Regions from separate parts of the Klebsiella quasivariicola genome, predicted to be linked through region 3. Evidence: riboswitches for the same ligand, from Rfam matches in the RefSeq annotation. Region 3 holds a riboswitch; each other region holds the start of a gene.
The links. Region 3 has a riboswitch for thiamine pyrophosphate ahead of tenA (thiaminase II). Riboswitches for the same ligand answer to the same signal wherever they lie in the genome.
Positions count from the first base shown of each region.

Region 1: it holds a riboswitch for thiamine pyrophosphate, as region 3 does, so the genes downstream of both, thiM (hydroxyethylthiazole kinase) here and tenA (thiaminase II) in region 3, are expected to answer to the same signal.
Region 2: it holds a riboswitch for thiamine pyrophosphate, as region 3 does, so the genes downstream of both, thiC (phosphomethylpyrimidine synthase ThiC) here and tenA (thiaminase II) in region 3, are expected to answer to the same signal.

Region 1 covers NZ_CP022823.1:1,805,613-1,811,351, reverse strand. Annotated here, with positions in the region: gene dalD (D-arabinitol 4-dehydrogenase) at 1-392, opposite strand, end outside; gene B8P98_RS09155 (sugar-binding transcriptional regulator) at 599-1,540, shown strand; gene fbaB (class I fructose-bisphosphate aldolase) at 1,622-2,674, opposite strand; gene thiD (bifunctional hydroxymethylpyrimidine kinase/phosphomethylpyrimidine kinase) at 2,822-3,622, opposite strand; gene thiM (hydroxyethylthiazole kinase) at 3,619-4,392, opposite strand; TPP riboswitch at 4,427-4,524, opposite strand; gene B8P98_RS09135 (alkyl/aryl-sulfatase) at 4,755-5,739, shown strand, end outside.
Region 2 covers NZ_CP022823.1:5,241,599-5,247,337, forward strand. Annotated here, with positions in the region: gene nfi (deoxyribonuclease V) at 1-384, opposite strand, end outside; gene hemE (uroporphyrinogen decarboxylase) at 397-1,461, opposite strand; gene nudC (NAD(+) diphosphatase) at 1,502-2,275, opposite strand; gene B8P98_RS26355 (Rsd/AlgQ family anti-sigma factor) at 2,370-2,867, shown strand; TPP riboswitch at 2,920-3,044, shown strand; gene thiC (phosphomethylpyrimidine synthase ThiC) at 3,131-5,026, shown strand; gene thiE (thiamine phosphate synthase) at 5,026-5,661, shown strand; gene B8P98_RS26370 (HesA/MoeB/ThiF family protein) at 5,654-5,739, shown strand, end outside.
Region 3 covers NZ_CP022823.1:2,718,526-2,724,264, reverse strand. Annotated here, with positions in the region: gene B8P98_RS13585 (DUF4056 domain-containing protein) at 1-929, opposite strand, end outside; gene B8P98_RS13580 (porin family protein) at 995-1,939, opposite strand; TPP riboswitch at 2,459-2,560, shown strand; gene tenA (thiaminase II) at 2,629-3,324, shown strand; gene B8P98_RS13565 (ABC transporter ATP-binding protein) at 3,321-4,049, shown strand; gene B8P98_RS13560 (ABC transporter permease) at 4,046-4,786, shown strand; gene B8P98_RS13555 (ABC transporter substrate-binding protein) at 4,811-5,739, shown strand, end outside.

The DNA of each region.
Region 1 (5,739 bases), 910 kb from region 3:
TCGGCCTGCAGATCGGGGTTACTGGTTTCCAGCTGATGGCGGGTGTTCAGGTAGTACCCCCCTTCCGTCACGGTAAAGGCGATAACTTTGGTCTGCGGGTTTGCCCCCTCGTTAATCAGCGGCTGCAGCCCGGCCTGCCACGGCAGCAGTTTCTGGATTGAGGTGATCTCTTCATAGTCGCGCTCCCCTTCCGGGCTGACGGTTTCCAGGACGTAACGTCCTCCCTGCGCCGCCAGCGCCTGGACCACCTGCTCGGCGTCGTTACGAATATTTCCCGCCGCGATGTGCCAGCGCTTATCCCCGGACGCAATCAGACGATGCAGATACCACGCCTGATGCGCGCGGTGAAAAGAACCCAGACCGATGTGAAGCCAAGTGAATTGATTGTTCATGTTCTGCTCTCCTTGAGTTGATGGCGCCACTGTAATTGATCATTTGACCAAAATAAGAGCCGTGGATCACAAAAGAACAATTACCCAATTAAATTACAAATGACCAGATAAGAGCAAAAGCTTGCCAGTTATCCCAACCACGGCGAGAATGCGGGTATTCGCCGGGCCAATTGCGAGCCCTGGTCAGCAACTTAGGGCGGGAAACCATGAGTAAAGAAGACGATATCCGGATGGATCAGAAGGTGCGTGCCGCGTGGATGTACTACATCGCCGGTCAGAATCAGAGCGAGATCGCCAGCCAGCTGGGCACCTCCAGACCGGTGGTGCAACGGCTGATCGCCGCCGCGAAAGAAGAAGGGATTGTGTCGATTAATCTGCACCATCCGGTGGCAAACTGCCTCGATTATGCGCAGTTGTTGCAGGAAAAGTATCAACTGATCGAGTGCAATGTGGTCCCCGCCTTCAGCGAAGAGAGCACCCTCGATAGCGTGTCGTTTGGCTGCTATCAGCTGATGGCTCGCTATTTACAGGATGATAAAGAGAAAATTATCGGTCTGGGCTCGGGCCTGACCCTGAAAAAAGCGCTGCAGCGCATCGATTTTGACAGCCTGAATACCCGCTGCGTGGCGCTGATCAGCGCCATGAATGCCGACGGGCAGTGCAATTATTACGATGACGTGCCCCTGCTGCTAACCCGCAAAATAAAGGCCAAGTACTATCAGTGGCCGGCGCCGCGCTACGCCCAGAGCGCGGAGGAGTATGAGATGTGGTGCAGCAACCGCTTATTCCGCAGCGTCTCCGGCGTCGCCCGCGAGGCAGACGTAATTTTTGTCGGCATTGGTCCCCTGGGCACGCAAAGTCCAATTTTTAAGGACGGGTTTATTAATCAGGCGCAAATGGATGAGCTGACCGCGCGCGGCGGCATCGGGGAGATCCTCGGACGGTTTATTGATGCGGAAGGCAACGTGGTAGACAGCGAGATCAACCGCATGATCACCAGCTATGATATCCGTCAGAACCACTGCCCGCGTATTGCCGCGGCGTGTGGAGAATACAAACGGCCGGCGATCCTGGCGGCCCTTAAAGGCGGCTGGATCAATGGTCTGGTGACCGATGAACATACCGCCCGCTGGCTGTTGACCCGCTAACGGCGCAGGCTGAAGACCCATACAAAACGTTAACCCCGGTGCGCGTCGCGCCACCGGGGAACCCGACGAGCGTGGGGCTTATCAGGCGATAGTCACTTTCCCGTCAAGGTAGACGTCCTGCACGGCATTGATCAGCTTCACGCCGTCGGCCATCGATTTCTTAAACGCTTTACGGCCAAGGATCAGCCCCATGCCGCCGGCGCGTTTATTGATCACCGCCGTGCGCACCGCGTCGGTAAGGTCGGTCTCCCCGCCCGCCGCGCCGCCAGAGTTAATCAGCCCGGCGCGGCCCATATAGCAGTTCGCCAGCTGGTAGCGCACCAGATCGATAGGGTTATCGCTGGTCAGTTTGCTGTACACCCGATCGTCGGTATAGCCGAAGTTAACCGCTTTATAGCCGCCGTTATTCTCCGCCATCTTTTGCTTAACGATATCGGCGCCGATGGTGGCCGCCAGATGGTTGGCCTGCCCGGTCAGGTCGGCGGAAACATGGTAGTCGACGCCGTCTTTCTTGAACGCCGAATTACGCAGATAGGCCCACAGCACGGTGACCAGGCCCAGCTCATGCGCCCGCTCAAAGGCGGCGGAGATCTCTTCTATCTGGCGACGCGATTGCTCCGAGCCAAAATAGATCGTCGCGCCCACGGCCACGGCGCCCATATTGAACGCCTGCTCAACGCTGGCGTAGAGGGTCTGGTCGTATTCGGTAGGGTAGCTCAGCGTTTCGTTATGGTTGAGCTTCACCAGAAAAGGGATGCGGTGCGCATATCGGCGCGACACGGAGGCAAGAACGCCGTAGGTCGACGCCACGCAGTTACAGCCGGCCTCAATGGCCAGCTCGACGATATTTTTCGGATCAAAGTACAGCGGGTTGGCGGCGAAGGAGGCGCCCGCCGAGTGCTCTACGCCCTGGTCGACCGGCAGAATGGAAAGGTAGCCGGTCCCCCCCAGGCGTCCAGTATTGTATAGAGTCTGCATATTCCGCAGCACCGCCGGTGGTCGGTTGTTATCCACCATCACCCGATCAACATAATCTGCGCCCGGCAGATACAGCTGGTCGGCAGGAATGGTTATACAACGGTGCTGTAAAAGGCTGTCGGCATCTTTGCCAAGCAACTGCGCAATATCAGTCATAGCAATCTCCCGTAAGGCCGGCCGAAGCCGGCATGCATTATCCCAACCCAATTTTTTTGGGCAGGTTAAGCCTGGTACCGACTTAGCCTATTTTCCAGCCGGGGGGCCATTTTTTCAGGAGATTCTGCTGTCCCGTTGCGCTGCCATTTACCACCAGGCGTGGAAATGGTGCACTGGCCCAATGCCGTGGCCCACCTCCAGAGAGTCGGCCTGCGCCAGGGCCGCCGACAGCCAGGCCTTCGCCTCGGCGACGGTGGCCGCCCAGTCCGCATGACGCGGGCGAAGCGCCGCCAGCGCCGCAGAGAGCGTGCAGCCGGTGCCGTGGGTATTTTTAGTCTGTACCCGCGGCGTGGTAAACCGCTGTTCCCCTTCACGGGTGAAGAGCCAGTCCGGGCTTTCGGCATCGTCGAGATGGCCGCCCTTCATCAATACTGCGCCACAGCCCAGCGCCAGCAGCGCCCGCCCCTGCTCCAGCATCTCGCGCTCGTTGCGCGCATGGGGGGCATCGAGTAGCGCGGCCGCTTCCGGCAGATTCGGCGTGATCAGTGACACCTGCGGCAGCAATCGTTGACGCAGGGTCTCCACCGCCGAGGCCGACAGCAGCGGATCGCCGCTTTTCGCCAGCATCACCGTATCCAGCACCACGTTGGCCACCCGGTAGCGCGCCAGCCGCTCGGCCACAGCTTCCACAATATCGGTCTCCGCCAGCATGCCGATTTTGGTGGTATCGATACGCACATCGCTGAACACCGAATCGAGCTGCGCCGCCACAAAATCTGGTTCGATGCGATAGACCGACTGCACGCCGCGGGTATTCTGCGCCACCAGGGCGGTGATCACCGAGCAGCCGTAGGCGCCCAGCGCGGAGAAGGTTTTCAGATCGGCCTGGATACCGGCCCCGCCGCTGGGATCGGTGCCGGCAATAGTCAGGGCGTTGATACGTTTCATCCCTGCACCTCCTGATACAGCGCGTCGAGAAACGCCGGAATAAAGCTGCCAGGGCCTCCCTGGCGGGCGGCGATCTCCCCGGCCTGCTTCATCAGCCCGCAGGCAGCGGCTACATTTTCCAGCTGGTCTCCCGGCAGCGCCGTGCTTGCCGCCACCGCCGCCGACAGCGCGCAGCCGGTGCCCACCACCCGGGTCATCAGCGCATCGCCTCCCGCCACGCTAAGCACCCGTTCGCCGTCGGTGACGTAATCCACCTCGCCGGTAACCGCCACAATGGTGGTCAACTGGCGGGCCAGCGCCTGGGCCGCCGGCAGCGCCGCGGCGGCCGTATCGGTGGTATCCACCCCGCGCCCACCGGCGCTCATCCCGGCCAGTGCCAGAATTTCAGAGGCATTGCCCCGAATGGCCGCCGGCTGCAGGGCCAGCAGCTCGTGACAAAAGGCCGTGCGCACGGTCAAGGCACCGACGGCCACCGGATCCAGCGTCCAGGGCTTGCCGGCCTGGCGGGCGCGTTCCACCGCGGCGCGCATCGCCACCGCGCGATCTTCGGTCAGGGTACCGACGTTAATTAACAGCGCATCGGCGATAGCGGCAAACTGCGCCGCTTCGCGGGGATCGATCACCATCGCCGGCGAGGCGCCGACGGCCAGCAGGACATTGGCGGTAAAGGTCTGCACCACGTCATTAGTCATGCAGTGCACAAGGGGGGAATGGGCGCGCAGCAGATGGCGCAGGTGCGCGACAGACGCAGGATTCAGCAATTCAGGCATGGTTTGCTCCCGCCAGACGAGGGGGAAGCAATGACCCTGCGGTCTCTGACTTCCCTACGCTGGCATTATCCAGATCAGGTGGTACGGGTATTTCTCAGCCTTCAACGAAGAAGGGCACCCCGAGTCATAAAAGCGGTACAACATTTTCAGTCAGCAGGGTACGAAATGTGGCGCGGTAACACAAGCCAACCTGATTTCTTTTCCCTTCTGTAGCCGTACTACATAAGGAGTAAAGCTCACTTTTTTTGTAAACAAAAATGGATGTTTGTTAATGCATAGTTATATTTAAAAAATCTGTAACAAACAGTCACCTGCGTTATATCGGTTAAACCGAACGAACCATGCCATTAATGAGGATTCCAATGAAATTGACCCCGATAGTTAAAGGGTTAGCGTTAGCGGGTTTGTTAAATAGTCTCGCTTTCGCCGCCTGGGCGGATACGTCAGCCAAAGAGGCGACCGAAGCGACCAAAAAAGCGAACGATGCCCTCTACAATCAACTCCCCTTCTCCGATAACACCGATTTCACCAATGCGCATAAAGGCTTTATTGCCGCCCTGCCGCCGGAGGTCATTAAAGGCGAACAAGGCAATATCATCTGGGATCCGGGTCAGTATGCCTTCATCAAAGAAGGGGAAAAAGCGCCGGAGACAGTGAACCCGAGCCTGTGGCGGCAGTCGCAGCTGATCAACATCAGCGGCCTATTTGAAGTGACCGATGGGGTCTACCAGATCCGCAACCTCGATCTCTCCAATATGACGATCATAGAGGGCAAAGAGGGGCTCACCGTCGTTGACCCGCTGGTCTCGGCAGAAACCGCCAAAGTTGGGATGGATCTCTACTACCAAAACCGCGGCAAAAAACCGGTCGTCGCGGTGATCTACACCCACAGCCACGTTGACCACTACGGCGGCGTGCGCGGCGTGGTTGATGAAGCCGACGTCAAAGCGGGCAACGTGAAAATCTACGCGCCGTCCGGCTTTATGGAAGCCGCCGTGGCGGAAAATATCATGGCCGGGAACGTCATGAGCCGCCGCGCCAGCTATATGTACGGCAACCTGCTGAAACCCGACGCCAAAGGCCAGGTGGGCGCCGGTCTGGGCACCACTACCTCTGCGGGTACCGTCACCCTGATTGCGCCAACCAACATTATTGACAAGGACGGCCAGAAAGAAGTCATCGACGGCCTGACCTACGACTTTATGCTGGCGCCGGGCTCCGAAGCACCGTCAGAAATGCTGTGGTATATCGAAGAGAAGAAACTGATCGAATCCGCAGAAGATGTCACTCATACCCTGCATAACACTTACTCGCTGCGCGGGGCGAAGATCCGTGAACCGCTGCCGT
Region 2 (5,739 bases), 2.5 Mb from region 3:
GATGGTCGGCACATCAATCATCAGACCAAAATGGCTGGCGACGCCGAGCCGCCGGGGGTGGGAAATGCCGTGGCCGTCAACGAAGAGCAGGTCCGGCTTTTGCGAAAGCTGCTCCCACGCCGCCAGCAGCGCAGGCGTTTCACGAAACGAGAGAAAGCCGGGAATATACGGCATGGAGGTGGCGACGCGCGCCACCTGATACTCCACCAGCTCAAGTTCAGGCCAGGTCAGCACTACCATGGCGGCCCGGGTGACTTCCCCTTCCTGCTCAAATCCGACATCCGCGCCGCCGATCAACGTCGGCGGGTCGCGATCCAGTCGATCCGCACGCTCGACCGACGCGGCTAACTGATGCTGTTGGGTACGGAGTGCGGCTAAATCCATAGGGCTTATCTCCTACTGATGATAGGGTGCGGAAAGACGATGCACCGCCTCAACAAAGACGCCCGCATGTTCGGGGTCAACATCCTGATGAATACCGTGACCAAGGTTAAAGACATGCCCTTCACCCTGGCCAAATCCGGCGAGAATAGTCGCCACTTCCTCTTCAATACGCGGAGCGGGCGCATAGAGCATCGACGGGTCCATATTGCCCTGGAGCGCCACTTTGTGACCTACGCGACGGCGAGCGTCGGCGATATCGGTGGTCCAGTCGAGACCCAGCGCATCGCAGCCGGTCTCCGCCATCGCTTCCAGCCACTGACCGCCGCCTTTGGTGAACAGGGTCACCGGCACGCGGCGGCCTTCGTTCTCCCGCAGCAGGCCATCGACGATTTTGTGCATGTAGTAGAGGGAGAACTGCTGGTAATCGCGGCCGGTCAGCACCCCGCCCCAGGTGTCGAAAATCATCACCGACTGCGCACCGGCTTTGATCTGCGCGTTGAGATACAGGGTGACGCTCTTCGCCAGCTTATCCAGCAGCGCATGCAGCGCCTGCGGTTCGGCGTACATCATCTTTTTGATCACGGTGAACGCTTTGCTGCTGCCGCCTTCCACCATGTAGGTCGCCAGCGTCCACGGACTGCCGGAAAAACCAATCAGCGGCACTTCGCCTTTCAGTTCGCGGCGAATGGTGCGCACAGCGTTCATGACATAGCCCAGTTCCTGCTCCGGATCCGGGATCGGCAGCTTGTCGACGTCGGCTTTGCTTTTTACCGGCGAGGTGAAGCGCGGACCTTCGCCTGCCTCAAAGTACAGCCCCAGGCCCATGGCGTCCGGGATGGTCAGGATGTCCGAAAAGAGGATCGCCGCGTCCAGCGGGTAACGGTGCAGCGGCTGGAGCGTCACTTCGCAGGCCAGCTCGGCATTTTTACACAGCGACATAAAGTCGCCCGCTTGCGCACGGGTGGCTTTGTACTCCGGTAAATAGCGGCCCGCCTGGCGCATCATCCACACCGGGGTGACATCAACCGGCTGACGCAGCAGCGCGCGCAGGTAACGATCGTTCTTCAGTTCGGTCATTTTTACATTCCTTTAGCGTTGATACGCCCAGTGTAACATGTCACTCGAACTCTGCCCGACACATCGCGACGGTATCTTCGATAAGCCGGCGCGCCACCGTCCCCGGCGGTGGCAGAAGCGGTAGATCGTCATAGCGATACCAGTCCGCGGTCAGTAACTCTTTTTTGTCGACCACGATATCGCCATCTGCGTAATCCGCCATAAAGGCGGTCATCAGCGACTGCGGGAAAGGCCACGGTTGCGAGGTCACGTAGCGCAGGTTTTTCACCCGGATACCGCTCTCCTCCATCACCTCGCGGGCCACCGCCTGCTCAAGAGTTTCGCCAACCTCAACAAACCCGGCCAGCACGGTGTGTATCCCGTTGCGATGTCGGGTGTGCTGCGCCAGCAGGATCGAATCGTCGCGACGGATAGCGACGATAATGCAGGGGGCAATTTGCGGGTAGTAGCGTTCACGGCAGTGGCTGCACAGCATCGCCCATTCGCTTTTGCTGGCATGCATCGGATGGCCGCAGTAGCCGCAAAATTTATGCGATCGATAAAATTCGGCGAGCTGGATCCCCCGACCTGCCAGCTGGAAAAGGCCCGGATCCTGATCCAGCACTTGGCGCAACGATCCCATGTCATGACGGCGATCCTGACGCACCATCCACACGGACTCGCCCTGCCACTCGCCAATATGCAGCGCATGCTGGCCGACAAGATCGAAATTAACCGCTTCGCCATGTGGTAATTCTCCACCAGGCAACCATAATTTTTGTTCGTGACTGACAACCCACCAGCCGCGATCTAATTTTTCAATAATACGATCCATATCTATTGCACTACCTTTGCTTCACTGGCATGTTGTTAACATTATATTTACATTTTGGTGAGCAGATTTTAAATCAAAACTAGCGGAGTCAATCATGCTAAACCAGCTGGAAAACCTGACGGAGCGCGTTGGCGGTAGTAATGAACTGGTCGATCGCTGGCTACAAGTGCGTAAGCATCTGCTCGTGGCTTACTACAATCTGGTTGGCCTGAAACCGGGCAAAGAGTCATTTATGCGGCTAAACGAAAAGGCGCTGGATGACTTTTGCCAAAGTTTGGTGGATTACCTCTCATCCGGTCATTTTAGTATTTATGAACGCATTATTGGCGAAATGGAAGGCGATACCCCACTTTTAGCCGCCAACCGGCTTTACCCACAGCTGGAAGCCAATACCCAGCAGATGATGGACTACTACGATACCTGCCTCGAAAACGCTATCGATCACGATAACTACCTTGAATTTCAGCAGGCGTTGTCGGATATCGGCGAATCGCTGGAGGCGCGTTTCGCGCTGGAAGATAAACTCATCGCCCTCGCCGTCGCCCATAATCTGAGCAATGACGTGCGCGATAATATTGCGCCGACCGCTTGAGTTGTGAACCGTTAACGAGTAATTTACGTACATTATCCCTCTGCGGAGGGATTTCATCTTGTCGGAGTGCCTATTTTCCACACGAAAGCTGAAGTGGAAAAGGCTGAGACCGTTTATTCGGGATCCGCGGAACCTGATCAGGCTAATACCTGCGAAGGGAACAAGAGTAAACTGCTGGTCGCACCTGCCCGTTCCGGGCTGGTCGCATCTGTTACTCCATCCGTCGTCTGACAAGCCATCTCCTTTTTTAACTGGAATGCGCTATGTCTACTACCAAACTCACCCGTCGGGAACAACGCGAGCACGCGCAGCGATTCATTGATACGCTGGCAGGTACCGCTTTTCCCAATTCGCGCCGCATCTACATTCAAGGCTCACAGGCTGATATCCGCGTCCCGATGCGTGAAATCCAGCTCAGCCCGACGCTCATCGGCGGCGATAAAGATAATCCCCGGTACGAAGCCAATGAACCGATACCGGTGTACGACACCTCCGGCCCTTATGGCGACCCGGAGATCAACATTGATGTCCGCCAGGGACTGGCAAAACTACGCCAACCGTGGATCGACGCGCGTAACGACTGCGCGCCGCTCAGCGAACGCAGCTCGGCCTATACCAAAGCGCGGCTGGCCGACGATGGCCTTGATGAACTGCGCTTCGGCGGCCTGCTGACGCCTAAACGCGCCGTCGCTGGCAAATGCGTGACGCAACTACACTATGCCCGCCAGGGGATCGTCACCCCGGAGATGGAATTCATCGCCATTCGCGAAAACATGGGCCGCGAGCGTATCCGCAGCGAGGTGCTGCGCCAGCAGCATGCCGGAGAAAGCTTTGGCGCCCGCCTGCCGGACAACATTACCGCCGAGTTCGTCCGCGATGAAGTCGCTGCCGGGCGAGCCATCATCCCGGCCAATATCAACCACCCGGAATCCGAGCCGATGATTATCGGTCGCAACTTCCTGGTGAAAGTGAATGCCAATATCGGCAACTCGGCGGTGACCTCTTCCATCGAAGAAGAGGTCGAGAAGCTGGTCTGGTCAACCCGCTGGGGCGCCGACACGGTAATGGACCTCTCCACCGGCCGCTATATCCACGAGACCCGCGAATGGATCCTGCGCAACAGCCCGGTGCCGATTGGTACCGTCCCGATTTACCAGGCGCTGGAGAAGGTCAACGGCATTGCCGAGAACCTGACCTGGGAAGCCTTCCGCGATACCCTGCTGGAACAGGCCGAACAGGGCGTCGACTACTTCACGATTCATGCCGGGGTGCTGCTGCGTTACGTGCCGATGACCGCGAAGCGGCTGACCGGGATCGTCTCGCGCGGCGGTTCCATCATGGCCAAGTGGTGCCTGTCGCATCATCAGGAAAACTTCCTCTACCAGCACTTCCGCGAAATCTGTGAAATCTGCGCCGCCTATGACGTGTCGCTGTCCCTCGGCGATGGCCTGCGCCCCGGCTCGATTCAGGATGCCAACGACGAGGCGCAGTTCGCCGAGCTGCATACCCTCGGCGAACTGACGAAAATCGCCTGGGAATATGACGTGCAGGTGATGATTGAAGGCCCCGGCCACGTGCCAATGCAGATGATCCGCCGCAATATGACCGAAGAGCTGGAGCACTGCCACGAAGCGCCGTTCTACACTTTAGGCCCGCTCACTACTGATATCGCGCCGGGCTACGACCATTTCACCTCCGGTATCGGCGCGGCAATGATTGGCTGGTTTGGCTGCGCCATGCTGTGCTACGTCACGCCAAAAGAGCATCTCGGCCTGCCCAACAAAGAGGATGTCAAACAGGGGCTGATTACCTACAAAATCGCCGCCCACGCCGCCGACCTCGCGAAAGGCCACCCCGGGGCGCAGATCCGCGACAACGCGATGTCAAAAGCGCGTTTTGAATTCCGCTGGGAAGACCAGTTTAACCTCGCGCTCGACCCCTTCACCGCGCGGGCCTATCACGATGAAACCCTGCCGCAGGAGTCCGGCAAAGTCGCCCACTTCTGCTCCATGTGCGGGCCGAAATTCTGTTCGATGAAAATCACTCAGGAGGTCCGCGACTACGCCGCGAAGCAAAGTATCGAAGCCGGCATGGCCGATATGTCGAATAACTTCCGCGCCCGCGGCGGCGAAATCTACCTGAAACAGGAGGAAGCCTGATGTATCAACCTGATTTTCCACCCGTCCCGTTTCGTCTCGGACTCTACCCGGTGGTGGACAGCGTGGCGTGGATTGAACGCCTGCTTGAAGCTGGGGTACGTACCCTTCAGTTACGCATCAAAGACCGGCGCGACAGCGAAGTGGAGGATGACGTCATCGCCGCCATCGCCCTTGGTCGCCGCTATCACGCCCGACTGTTCATTAACGATTACTGGCAGCTGGCGATTAAGCACCAGGCCTATGGCGTGCATCTCGGACAAGAAGATCTGGAAACCACCGACCTGAGCGCCATCCGCCAGGCCGGGCTGCGTCTTGGCGTCTCTACTCACGACGATATGGAGATTGATGTCGCCCTGGCGGCACGCCCCTCTTACATCGCCCTGGGTCACGTCTTCCCGACGCAAACTAAACAGATGCCTTCGGCGCCGCAGGGCCTCGAACAGCTTGCCGGGCATATTCAGCGTCTGGCCGATTATCCGACGGTAGCGATAGGCGGCATCAGTCTGGAAAAAGCGCCGGGCGTACTGGCGACCGGCGTCGGCAGCATCGCCGTAGTCAGCGCTATTACCCAGGCGGCGGACTGGCGGGCAGCGACCGACCAGCTGCTGGCACTGGCGGGAGCGGGCGATGAATGATCATGACTTTATGCGCTATAGCCGCCAGCTGCTGCTGGAAGATATCGCCATCGAGGGGCAGCAGAAACTGTTAGCCAG
Region 3 (5,739 bases):
ATGGTCAGGCGATACGGCGGCAGGGTTTCGAACGGGATCGGCGTCGGTAGCCGGTTTTCCTGCAGATCGTAGTTACGTTTCAGCACCAGGAACTTATCCGGCACCCGCCGGTGACTGTTCCACCAGTCGCCATCGATCCGCTGGAACATCGCTTCTGTCTCCCCTAGCGTAGCCACCAGCAGCCGGGTCAGCGCCTGTTTCAGCGCCACATCCATGGCCTGGTTATACGCTTCCACTGAACCACCGTGGCCGCTAAGGATCACGTTTATCGCCAGCCGGGCGCCGAGTAAATTGGAGTAGAGATCTTCCGGCGAAAAAGCGGAGATCTCCTCAGAGAACCCGGGAACCGACTGGAAACCATACCACTGGGCGATTTCGTGCCATTGCGCAATTTCAAAGGCCAGATGCCCGGCCAGCCAGGCCGCCAGCTGATAGCGCTGCCTGACGCCCGCCGGCGGCGTAAAGGCATTCAGCTGAACGCGGCGTACGCCCAGCTCTTCACTGTAGAAGATCCGCCCCGCCTGGCCCAGCGTCGGCGCAATACGATTGAACAGATAGAAGGTGTAGTCCGCCGTATCGCGCACATGGGCGATATCAATAAACCCGCCGCGACGGGTATAGATGAGCCCGTTCTGCTCCTCGCTGAGCCCGAGCAGGTTTTTCACCGCCCCGAACGCGCTGTCGTTGTAATGGTGCTTGCCCAGCGTATCCAGGGTCAGCACATTGCCAATCTGGTATACCGGGATCGGGATGCCCACCGCGCGCACGTGCAGGTCGTAACCAAAAGCGCAGCACGGTCGCAGCGACTCCGGCGGCGGCAGCTCACCCAGGGTGGGCACCGGATGGATCGCCGTCACAGCGGGCAGCACCGGATCCTGCGCCAGCGCCGGCAGCGACAGTGCAAACAACAGCCATAAGGCTTTACGCATCAACAGCCTCTCCACAACAACAAAAGAGCGCGCATCTTACCGGCAGATGGCGCCAGCAGTTTTAGTTAAAAACGGTATTCACCGGAGACAAAGAAGCTATTGCGCTCGTTAAAACCAAATTCAGTCAGCACGTTAAAGTTTTTGGTGACTTCATACTGGGCGCCAATCAGCATATTCCAGGGTGAGGTTAGCTTCTGCTTGACGTCGAATTTCCCCTCGCCGTCTTTGTTGACTGCGGCAATCAGGGGCTGAAGCTCTGGCGGCATATGCAGGTCGGCCAGATCGCCTTTAAACTCCTGCTGCACGTCCTGATACATGCTCCCGACCCACAGGCTGAGGTGGGACGGCCCGTCGATCCCCTGAAAACTGAAGCGGTAGCCGACGCGCGGCGAGACGGTGACCGCCGAGATGCTGCCGTCGAGAATATCGAAATCGGTACGGGTGTAGTTAGTGTCTACTAACCCGAACCAGTTGCCGTATCCCCCGGCGAGCGTAAAGCCGGTTCCCCAGGTGGTTCCTTTGAAATCAAGCGTAAAATCAATATTCTGCAGTTTTCCACTCTGATAAAGCTGATGAACCGCGCCGGCGATCGCCCGGTCCAGGCCACGAAACTGCGAGGGATCCGAATCCACAGAGACCTGAGAGACGGACGATCCGCGGGTATGCCCCACCAGCCCGTAAACGTTGAGAAACGGAAAGACCCACATGTCGAGACGCAGGTTTTCCGTTTTGCTCTTCTCACGGGTATGTCCAGCATCGATGGCGAACATATCGCTGGGGATAGGATGGTTACCGAGCTTAAGCCCGGAAAAGGTAATACTGTCGACCATGATATCCTGACGGATATTCATATAGCTGAGGTTGACGCCGTAGGGTAACGGAATCGAGTACCCCCTGGCGCGCGCCTCATCGCCCCAGATCGGAAAATAGCTGTCGTTCTCGTCGGGTTCCGCGGCCGACGCGCCACAGGTCGCCAACAGCAGCGTCAACACCGCTCCGGATGCTCTCATTGTTATTCTCATCTATCGTTAGAAACCCGAGCCGATATTGAAACAGACCGCCTGCGCCACCGCTGGCTGCTCCCATTGTGTATCCGTCGTCTTCGCCCCCACAAATTCCTGCAGGACTCAGCGCGAGGTTTGCGCCGTGGCCGCGCAGTCCCTCTGATAGCGATAGCGCGAGACAGGGACAGGCCATCGGCATCAGATGGGGATATCGAACATGCCATCTTGCGCATCGAAGCGATCGGCGACATCCCAGGCGCACAGAGCAGGAAAATCAGCGCCAGCGGGGACAGCGGGAATTTCATGCTCACTCCGGGGCTGTGGGGCGCGCACGACATGCGTGGCGAACAGGATTAACGCAACAGGATAATGAAAATATAACGTAAGCAGATAAAACCCACCAACGCGTAGCTGCCTGTTTTTCAGCTATTTTTAAACGAAAAAGTGCTGGCCATCACAGAAAACCGCGTTTGCTTTGCCGCCCGGCGCGGTGATTGTATTCAGAAGGTGAATGTCGTATAACATAGCGCTACCGAGGGGTGTCCCGTGAGGGCTGAGATGGCGTAAGCCGAACCCTTTGAACCTGATCTGGGTCATGCCAGCGAAGGGACGGGTCGGCAATTTTGCCAGCATTACCGCCATTGCCTGTTCACACCCCTGCACGCCCGGATCTCCCCTGAATGACTGGAGGTCCTGTGATTGTTCCCGCGTTTAGCCATGGCCTGTATGGCCGTTTACGCCAGCTTGCCGCCGCTGACTGGCAGCACTATGTGGCGCATCCTTTCGTCCAGCAGCTTGCTGACGGCACTCTGGCGGAGAGCGCGTTTCGTCGCTATCTGACTCAGGATTATCTGTTTCTGATCCACTTTGCCCGCAGCTACGCGCTGCTGGTGAGTAAACTGCGCACGCTGCCGGAGATGCGGGCCGCGGCCGCCTCAATGAACGCCATCCTCAATGAACTGCCGCTGCACGTCGGCTACTGCGCCCAGTGGGGCATCAGCGAGCAGGAGATGGCTGCCCAGCCTGAAGCGCCGGAAACCGTCAACTACACCCGCTACGTGCTGGACGTTGGCCATTCAGGCGACGCCCTGGATCTGCTGGTCGCCCTGATGCCCTGCGTGGCGGGCTATGCGGAAATCGGCCTCGGCCTGCTGCGTCACCCTACCACCCGGTTAACCGATAACCCCTACGCCTCATGGATCCGCAACTATGGTGATGAAGATTATCTGCAGGGCGTTAGCGCCGCGCTGGCGCTGCTGGAAACCGTGTGGCAGCAGCGCGGGAGCGAGGCCCGTCTCACTGAGCTGAGCGAGATCTTCACCACCGCGACCCGGCTTGAAGCACAGTTCTGGCAGATGGGCCTGAACGCGGCGGCGGAGGCCCGGGCGTGACGGCGCCGGGTATCGAGATCCGCGGCCTGAGCCTGCGCTTCGGCGATCGGCAGCTGTTCGATAACCTGTCGTTGACGCTTCCCGGGGGCCAGTGGGTGTCGCTGCTCGGCGCCAGCGGGGCCGGCAAAACCAGCCTGCTGCGGATAATTGCCGGTCTGGCGCCCGCCACCGGCGGAGAAGTGGTCGCCAGCGATGGGCAGCCGATTCAGGGCCGTCTGGCGTGGATGGGGCAGAAAGATCTGCTCTATCCCTGGCTGAGCGTCCGGGAGAATGTCGCCCTCGGCGCACGGCTGCGGGGGGAAAAAGTGGACCACAACCGGGTCGCCACCCTGCTTGAGCAGGTGGAACTCACCCCCTGCGCCGACGCCCGGCCGGCAACCCTCTCCGGCGGTATGCGTCAGCGCGCCGCGCTGGCCCGCACCCTGTATGAGGATCGCCCCATCGTGCTGATGGATGAGCCTTTCTCGGCGCTGGACACCCTCACCCGCACGCGCATTCAGACCCTGGCGGCCACTCTGCTGACGGGGCGCACGGTGGTGCTGATCACCCACGATCCGCTGGAAGCCTGCCGGCTAAGCCACCGCCTGCTGGTGCTGTCGACGGCAGACGGCGACATCGATGACAGCCATCACCTCGCCGGCACGCCTCCGCGCGCACCGGATGCCCCCGACCTGTTGGTCGCCCAGGCGGCATTGCTGCAGCAGCTGATGAGGGCGCATCCATGAACGGACGTCTCTGGCGCGGGGGCATGGTGTTCTGCGGGCTGATGATCCTCTGGGGGCTGGCCAGCCGCAGCGGCATCCCTCACTTTCTTTTACCCTCCCCGACGGCAGTCGCCGAGGCGCTTTGGGTTAATCGCGCCTATCTTGGCTGGCACACGCTTATCACCCTCAGTGAGATCCTGTGCGGACTGGTGTTGGGGGTTGCGCTCGGCGTCACGCTGGCGCTGGGCATGATCCTCTCTCCGCGCCTGCAGCGCTGGCTGATGCCGCTGGTGCTCACCAGTCAGGCGATCCCGGTCTTTGCCCTCGCCCCGCTGCTGGTGCTGTGGCTGGGGTTTGGTATGAGCGCCAAAGTGGCGATGGCGGTGCTGGTAATTTTCTTTCCGGTGACTTCCGCTTTCTTTGACGGCCTGCGGCGGGTCAACCACGAGTATCTCGATCTGGCGCGCAGCATGAACGCTTCCTTCGGCGCTCAGCTGCGCCATGTCCGGCTGATGGCCGCCCTGCCAGCGCTGGGCTCCGGCCTGCGCATGGCGGCGGCGGTGGCGCCCATCGGCGCGATTATCGGCGAATGGGTCGGCTCTGCCGAAGGGCTGGGCTACGTGATGCTCAATGCCAACGCCCGGCTGCAAACCGATGTCTGCTTTGCCGCGCTGTTTATTTTAGTGCTGCTGACCATTCTGCTATGGCTGGCGGTGGACACCCTGCTGCACCGGCTGATCGACTGGTCGCCGGAATAAAAATGAAGTAATAAAGGAAAACAGATGAAAAAGTCGCTTTTCGCCGGGGCAACCCTGACGGCCCTGTTCAGCGCTCACGTGCTGGCCAATGAACCGCTGACGCTGGTGCTGGACTGGTACATTAACCCCGACCATGCGCCGATTATGGTGGCCGAGCAGATCGGCGCCTTTAAGGCCCAGGGGCTGGACGTCAAGATTGTTCCCCCTTCAGACCCGGCGCTGCCTCCGCGCCTGGTGGCCGCCCGCCAGGCGGACCTGGCTATTACCTACCAGCCACAGGTCCACTTCTTCGCCGACGAAGGGTTACCGCTGGTGCGTGTGGGCACGCTGATCAACTCGCCGCTGAACACGGTGATCGCTCTCAATAAGCAGATCAAAACCCCGGCAGATCTGCAAGGCAAAAAAGTGGGCTACTCGGTCAGCGGCATTGAGCAGGCCACCCTGGCGACCATGGCGCAACATGCCGGTATCGATCCGGCCAGTATCAAACTGGTTAACGTCAATTTCCAGCTGACCAGCGCCCTGCTGGCGGGCCAGGTGGATGCGGTCATTGGCGGCTACCGTAATATAGAAGCGCAGGAGCTGAAGCTGCAGGGCAAAACGCCGGTAGTGATGAACGTCGAAGATTACGGCGTGCCGGCCTATGACGAACTGGTGATTGTCGCGAATCGCGACGCTATCCATGAGGCGAAGATCCGTAAATTCCTCACTGCCCTGCAGGCCGGGGTGAGCTATCTGCGCGCCCATCCGCAGGAAAGCTGGGAGGCGTTTGCCGCCGCCCACCCGGAGCTGAAGACCGAGCTTAACCACCAGGCGTGGCTGCAAACCGTGCCGCTGTTCGCCACCGCTCCGGCGGCGCTGGATAAAGCGCGCTACGACGCTTACGAACAGTTTTTATATAACAATAAGTTGGTGAAAAAAGTTACACCTTTAACAAATTATGCGGTGGAACT